Regions from separate parts of the Streptomyces liliifuscus genome, predicted to be linked through region 3. Evidence: riboswitches for the same ligand, from Rfam matches in the RefSeq annotation. Region 3 holds a riboswitch; each other region holds the start of a gene.
What was found. A riboswitch is a leader RNA that binds a small molecule or an ion and turns the genes downstream of it on or off. The one in region 3 is predicted to bind S-adenosylmethionine.

Region 1 (2,253 bases), 2.8 Mb from region 3:
GTACCCGACGGGGAACGGGAGCCGTTCGAGGAGGGAGCGGCGGGCCGCGTACTCCCCGCCCAGCGGCTGGACGAAGCCGGCCAGCTGCGGCCAGTGCATGTTCAGGAGCGGGCGGGCCATGAGTTCGGTGACCCGACCCCCCTGACCTGCGGCGGAACCCAGCGGGCGGTCGTACATCGCCTTGACGAGGTCCACGCCCGGTTCGGTGAGCAGCGGGCCGACGATCCCGGAGACGAAGTCCGCCGAGAACTCCTTCAGGTCCGCGTCGACGAAGGCCACGATGTCCCCGCGGGTGACGAGGAGCGAGCGCCACAGCACCTCGCCCTTGCCGGGGACGGCCGGCAGCCGGGGCAGGATCTCGTCCCGGTGCACGACACGAGCACCCGCCTCGGCGGCGACCTCGGAGGTACGGTCCGTCGAACCCGAGTCGATCACCACGATCTCGTCGACGAGCGGCACCTTCCTGGTCATCAGCTCACGGCGGATGATCGCGACGATCTCGCCGACGGTCTCCTCCTCGTTGAGCGCGGGCAGTACGACACTCACCGTGGAGCCGGTGGCACGCTTCGCGGCGATGAGTTGCTTGAGCGGGCGGTCCTCGACGGACCAGGAGCGCGTGCTCAGCCAGCGCTCGACGTCTTCCAGCACGTGCGGCTCTCCCTTGCGTTCATTGGGATGCGTGTGCCCGCCGCGGCCTGCAGTGTGGGTTGCGTCACTGTCATCTCGCGGTTCGGACGGCTCTCTCCACCATCCAGGCCTTCGGTTACAGTCTTGAACAACGCTGATGACCATCGCATGTCGGGGGTCGTTGCGTGTACAACCAAAAGCACGACCAGAAGCACGACCAAAACCACAACTGAATACCGCTCATCCAGAGGGGCAGAGGGATACGGCCCGTTGAAGCCCCGGCAACCCTCCAGCCGGTCTCGTCCTGATCATCGTCGATCAGCGCAGCGAGGCTCCCGGCTAGGGAAGGTGCCAAATCCGTCTCACGGCGAAGTGCGTCGTGAGGAAGATGAGGAGAAAGGGCCTCGCCTCCATGGCTGCGCAGACAGTTGCAAGCACCACGAACTCCACCCCCGCCGCGAACTCCGTCGACCTCGGCCCGGCCGCCGCGCTTTCCTGCCGCGAATGCGGCCACCGCGTCCCGCTCGGTCCGGTCTTCGCCTGCGAGGAGTGTTTCGGCCCGCTGGAGATCGCGTACGACTTCTCGGCCTACGACACCGAGGAGCTCCGCAAGCGGATCGAAGCGGGCCCCGCGAACATCTGGCGCTACGCGCCACTGCTGCCCGTCCCCGCGGACGTGGCCGACAAGCCCAACATCAACCCCGGCTGGACCAAGCTCGTCCAGGCCGACAACCTGGCGCGCGAGCTGGGTGTCGAGGCCGGCAAGCTCTTCGTGAAGGACGACTCGGGCAACCCGACGCACTCCTTCAAGGACCGGGTCGTCGCCCAGGCGCTTGAGGCCGCGCGTGCCTTCGGCTTCACCACCCTCTCCTGCTCCTCCACCGGCAACCTCGCCGGTGCGGTGGGCGCCGCCGCCGCGCGCGCCGGCTTCCGTTCCTGCGTGTTCATCCCGCACGACCTGGAGCAGGGCAAGGTCGTCATGGCCGCGGTCTACGGCGGCGAGCTCGTCGGCATCGAGGGCAACTACGACGACGTGAACCGCTTCTGCTCCGAGCTGATCGGTGACCCGGCCGGCGAGGGCTGGGGCTTCGTCAACGTCAACCTGCGGCCGTACTACGCGGAGGGGTCCAAGACCCTGGCGTACGAGATCTGCGAGCAGCTCGGCTGGCAGCTGCCGGACCAGCTCGTCGTCCCGATCGCCTCCGGGTCGCAGCTCACGAAGATCGACAAGGGGCTCCAGGAGCTGATCAAGCTCGGGCTCGTCGAGGACAAGCCGTACAAGATCTTCGGTGCGCAGGCCGAGGGCTGCTCGCCGGTGTCCGTGGCGTACAAGGCCGGGCACGACGTCGTACGGCCGCAGAAGCCGAACACGATCGCCAAGTCGCTCGCCATCGGAAACCCGGCGGACGGTCCTTACGTTCTCGATATCGCCCGGCGTACGGGTGGGGCCGTGGAGGACGTGAACGACGAGCAGGTGGTCGACGCGATCAAGTTGCTCGCGCGGACCGAGGGGATCTTCGCGGAGACCGCCGGTGGTGTGACGGTGGGGGTGGCGAAGAAGCTGATCGAGAACGGTCTGCTGGATCCGAGTCTGACCACTGTTGTGCTCAACACCGGTGATGGTCT
Region 2 (2,253 bases), 6.0 Mb from region 3:
GACCTATGTGGCGGGTCAGCGGGGCGATACGGGCGGCGACGAGAACGGCGTCGAGCCGGCCGCGGACCTGGTCGGTCCGCCCGTCCGGCTCGATGAAGTGCGAGGACTGAAGGCCGAGGCCGTCCTCGAAGGTGACGAAGTCCAGAAGCCCGCGCTCGGCCTCGGCGACGAGGTCGGCCCAGTACTCGGCGGTGAACAGTTCCCGGGGCCGGGCCACCGGTTCGCGCCAGGCGGCGGGGTGCCAGCCGGCGCCGTCGAGCGCCACGGCGAGGTGCAGATGCGCTGAAGAGGGCAGGACAGAAGGTGCTGAGGACACGAGAGGTGTGCCTTCCTGATCGACCGTACGAGAAAGCCGGCCCTCACCGGAGGGCGCGGCCGCGTGGGATACAGGTCAGGAGCAACAGAGCGCGCCGGCAACGCGCAGCAGGTCGATGTGCGGCCGGGAGTAGAGGCGTACGCGATGGAGCGGGGCGGCCTTCGGGACGCCGCGGCGGGACACGGTTCGCGCTCGCACCTGCGTCACCTCCGCCCTTCCGGCCCGGCGGACGGGCGTCCGGCCGACCTCGCGTTCGCGGGCCCTCGATCGGGCACCGCCTCGTCGTCAACGGGCACAACAGTACGGCTGTGCCTTTTCTTCCTGCCATGGGGAGAGCTTTGTTGGCGGGACCCTCATCACGAGTCATCACGAGGTGCGAACCCGGTCCGGCGGCTCCGGCGGCCGGATGCCCAGCTGTTGAGACGCCGTCTTGACGGTCACGCTGAGCGCATCAACACTGACGGAGACGGTCACGATTGCCAGCGCCCGTCGTGCGGGGAATCCCCGTTCGTGCGGTCATCGGCCCCGGCCCGCTGGCAGGCAACCCTTCCACCGCGACGGGGTGCCCCGGGTGACGACCGGGTTCCGCCGGAGCGGCGGGGCAAGCGTGGTCTCGCGTCTCGCGAGCCCCGACGGCAGGACCGGTGGGAATGTTCAGGAACGGCTTGACGAGGCGCCTGCACATCGATTTGTCGCGTGTCTCCAGCGCTTACTGATCCGCTACACGTCCGACCGATCCGGACCTGTACGGCCGCGCAGTCACTCCGTTCCGCCACTGGCGCCCACGAGGCGGCCAGGGCCTCCGCGTTCCCCCTGGAGAGTCATGCCCGAGACAGTTTCCCGCGGTTCCAGCAGCACTGACACCTTCACGTCGGCGGCCTCCCGTGCGGCCGCCGCCCACTCGACCGGCCGTGGCACGGCCGTCGGCGGCACGTCCGTCCCCGGTCCGGCCGCCCGTCCGCACCGCTTCCGCGGCCGTATCGGCGTCGGTCTCGCGGGCGGTTTCTACCCGGCGCCGCACCGCTATCAGCTGTATCTGTCCGAGGCCTGTCCCTACTCGGGGCGCGTGGCGGTCGTCCTCGACCTGCTCGGCCTCAAGGGCTCGCTCACCACCACCCTTCTGAAGCTCCCCGCCGAGACGCCCGAGGCCTTCGCATCGCTGCGCGGCTCCTACGAGGCGACCTGGCACCACTACGACGGTCCGCTCACCGCGCCCGCGCTGTGCGACCGCTGGAGCGGACGCGTCGTCAGCAACCACGCGCCCGACATCCTCCGCGACCTCGCCGGCCTGGTCGCCGACGGGGCATGCGAGTCCGCACTGGACCGGCTCGACCGGCAACTCGCGCGCCACCCCTATGTGTTGGGCGACGAGCTCGGCACCGCGGACCGGGACCTCTGGGTGACGCTCACCCACCTCGACCACTTCGACGCGGCCGGCGCCCTCGCCGCGTACCGCCACATCGAGGAGTACGTACGACGCCTCGGCGATCACCCGGACCTCTGCGTCGACGAACGCTGAGCGCAGGCACACGGCCAGGTGTGACAACTGCGCGGCAGTGGGCCGGAATACCCCTTCCGGATATGCCGATGAGGGAGATAGAGAAAGGGAATAGTGAGGGAGTTGTAAAACGGCGGGTGGGGGACGCATGCGCATTCAGGTACTCGGGCCGGTCTGCGCCTGGCGGGACGGCATCCGCCTCGACCTCGGTTCACCACAGCGCCGCGCGGTGCTCGCCCTGCTCGCCGTGTCCCGCGGACAGCAACTGCCGTTCTTCGGACTCGCGGACGCGCTGTGGGGCGAGCGCCCGCCGGCGACCGCTTCGAACGTCGTCCAGACCCACATCAAGCACCTGCGCCACCTGCTGGAACCGGACCGGCCGCCACGCGCCCGCAGCGCGGTGCTCCCCCGGCTCGGCGACGGCTACGCGCTGCGCGTC
Region 3 (2,253 bases):
GGGCGCCAAGGTCGTCAAGCACGGCAACCGGGCGGCCTCCTCGGCCTCCGGGGCGTCCGACGTGCTGGAGAAGCTCGGGGTCAATCTGGAGCTGCCGACACACCGGGTGGCCCAGGTCGCCGAGACGGCCGGGATCACCTTCTGCTTCGCGGCGAAGTTCCACCCCGCGATGCGCTACGCGGGTGCCGCGCGTGGGCAGTTGGGGATCCGTACGGTCTTCAACGCGCTCGGTCCGCTGACCAATCCGGCGAAGGTGAAGGCGCAGGCCGTCGGGTGTGCCGATCCCCGGATGGCGCCGATCATGGCCGGTGTGTTCGCCGAGCGCGGCAACTCCTCGCTCGTCTTCCGCGGCGACGACGGCCTGGACGAGCTGACGACGACCGCCACGTCCCGGGTGTGGGTCGTACGGGACGGAAAGGTGCGCGAGGAGTCGTTCGATCCGCGTGACGTGGGGATCGAGCTGGTGCCCGTGGAGGCGTTGCGGGGGGCCGACGCCTCGTACAACGCGGATGTGGCCCGGCGGCTGCTGAACGGGGAGACCGGGCCCGTACGGGACGCCGTGCTGCTGAACTCGGCCGCGGCGCTGGTGGCACTGACGCCGGGGGACGGGCCGCTCGCGGACCAGCTCCGGGCGGGGATGGTGAAGGCCGCGGCCGCGATCGACTCCGGGGCGGCGAAGGCGACGCTGGAGCGATGGGTGGCGGCGACGAACGCGTAGCCGCCGGCCGCGTGTGTTTGTCGGGTGCGGGCCGGCGGGGGCTGGTCGCGCAGTTCCCCGCGCCCCTAAAAGATCGCGCAGTTCCCCGCGCCCCTTTTAGGGGCGCCTCCCCGTCGTCCCGGTATCCGGACGGCCGGGTTGCGTCCGGGTGATCGTGTGGCAAGATGCAGGCAGGTCATGAGCGACAGTCATCAGGCCCCGGCCGACTGTCCGGCAACCCTCCGTCCGTGGCGGGGTGCCCCGGGTGAAGACCAGGCCGTAGGCAGTGAGGTCTACGGCAAGCGCGGACCCCTCGCATCACCAGGGGTCCTGGTCGTCCGAGGGAGCCTTCTGTGAGCAAGCGAATGCGATAGGGCGTAGAGCCCCGCCTCCGCACACCCCTTTTCACCTTCACCCACGCTTGAGCTCCATCAGCTCGCGTGGTGTTCCCGCCTGCCTCACAGGAGTTCGCCATGTCTGTTTCCACCACTGCCCCCACCGCTGCCGCTGCCACCGACCAGGCCGTCTGCTGCGACACCTCCGCGTCGCTGCCCGTGCTGGGACGGGACGTCACCGTCCCGCTCGTCACCGGCGGTGAGGTCACCTACGCCGCGCTCGACTACGCCGCCAGCGCCCCTGCCCTGCAGCGGGTGTGGGACGACGTGGCCGCGTACGCCCCGTACTACGGGAGCGTGCACCGCGGGGCCGGGTACCTCTCCCAGCTGTCCACCGACCTGTTCGAGAACGCCCGCAGGACCGTCGAGGAGTTCCTCGACTGCCGTGACGGCGACCAGGTCGTCTTCACCCGGTCCACCACCGACTCGCTCAACCTCCTCGCCGCCGCCCTGCCCGCCGACTGCCAGGTCTTCGTCTTCGAGACCGAGCACCACGCGTCGCTGCTCCCGTGGCGGGACGCCCGCGTCACCTACCTCAACGCCCCGCGCACCCCGGGCGAGGCCGTCGCCACGCTGGAGCGGGCGCTCGCCGAGCGGGACCCCCACGGGCCGGCGCTGGTGTGTGTCACGGGCGCGTCGAACGTCACCGGCGAGCTGTGGCCCGTACGGGAACTGGCCGCCGCCGCGCACACGCACGGCGCCCGGATCGTGCTGGACGCCGCCCAGCTCGCGCCCCACCACCCCGTGTCCGTACGGGAGTTGGACGTCGACTGGGTCGCCTTCTCCGGGCACAAGCTGTACGCGCCCTTCGGCTCGGGTGTCCTCGCCGGACGCGCCGACTGGCTGACCGAGGCCGAGCCGTACCTCGCGGGCGGGGGCGCCTCGAGGAAGGTCTCGCGGCGGGTGGACGGCGGCGTAGACGTCGAGTGGCACGAGAGCGCCGCACGGCACGAGGCCGGGTCGCCCAACGTCATCGGCGCCTACTCCATCGCCTCCGCCTGCAAGGCCCTCACCGAGGCCGGCTTCGACACGCTGGTCGCCCGGGAGCAGCAGCTCATCGACACCGTCCGGGCCGGTCTCGCCGAGGTGCCCGAGGTGCGTGTCCTCTCGCTCTTCGGCGACGACGCGCCCCGTGTCGGTGTCATCTCCTTCGTCGTCGAG

Region 1: another riboswitch for S-adenosylmethionine. It lies ahead of thrC (threonine synthase); the one in region 3 lies ahead of JEQ17_RS33720 (aminotransferase class V-fold PLP-dependent enzyme).
Region 2: another riboswitch for S-adenosylmethionine. It lies ahead of JEQ17_RS08090 (glutathione S-transferase C-terminal domain-containing protein); the one in region 3 lies ahead of JEQ17_RS33720 (aminotransferase class V-fold PLP-dependent enzyme).

Annotation. Positions count from the first base shown of each region.
Region 1 is NZ_CP066831.1:5,017,435-5,019,687, reverse strand. Features, by position in the region: gene JEQ17_RS21190 (glucosyl-3-phosphoglycerate synthase) at 1-648, opposite strand, end outside; SAM riboswitch class I at 865-1,022, shown strand; gene thrC (threonine synthase) at 1,040-2,253, shown strand, end outside.
Region 2 is NZ_CP066831.1:1,873,792-1,876,044, forward strand. Features, by position in the region: gene JEQ17_RS08085 (LLM class flavin-dependent oxidoreductase) at 1-316, opposite strand, end outside; gene JEQ17_RS50465 (putative leader peptide) at 392-514, opposite strand; SAM riboswitch class IV at 785-930, shown strand; gene JEQ17_RS08090 (glutathione S-transferase C-terminal domain-containing protein) at 1,140-1,835, shown strand; gene JEQ17_RS08095 (AfsR/SARP family transcriptional regulator) at 1,963-2,253, shown strand, end outside.
Region 3 is NZ_CP066831.1:7,837,251-7,839,503, forward strand. Features, by position in the region: gene trpD (anthranilate phosphoribosyltransferase) at 1-718, shown strand, start outside; SAM riboswitch class IV at 892-1,008, shown strand; gene JEQ17_RS33720 (aminotransferase class V-fold PLP-dependent enzyme) at 1,171-2,253, shown strand, end outside.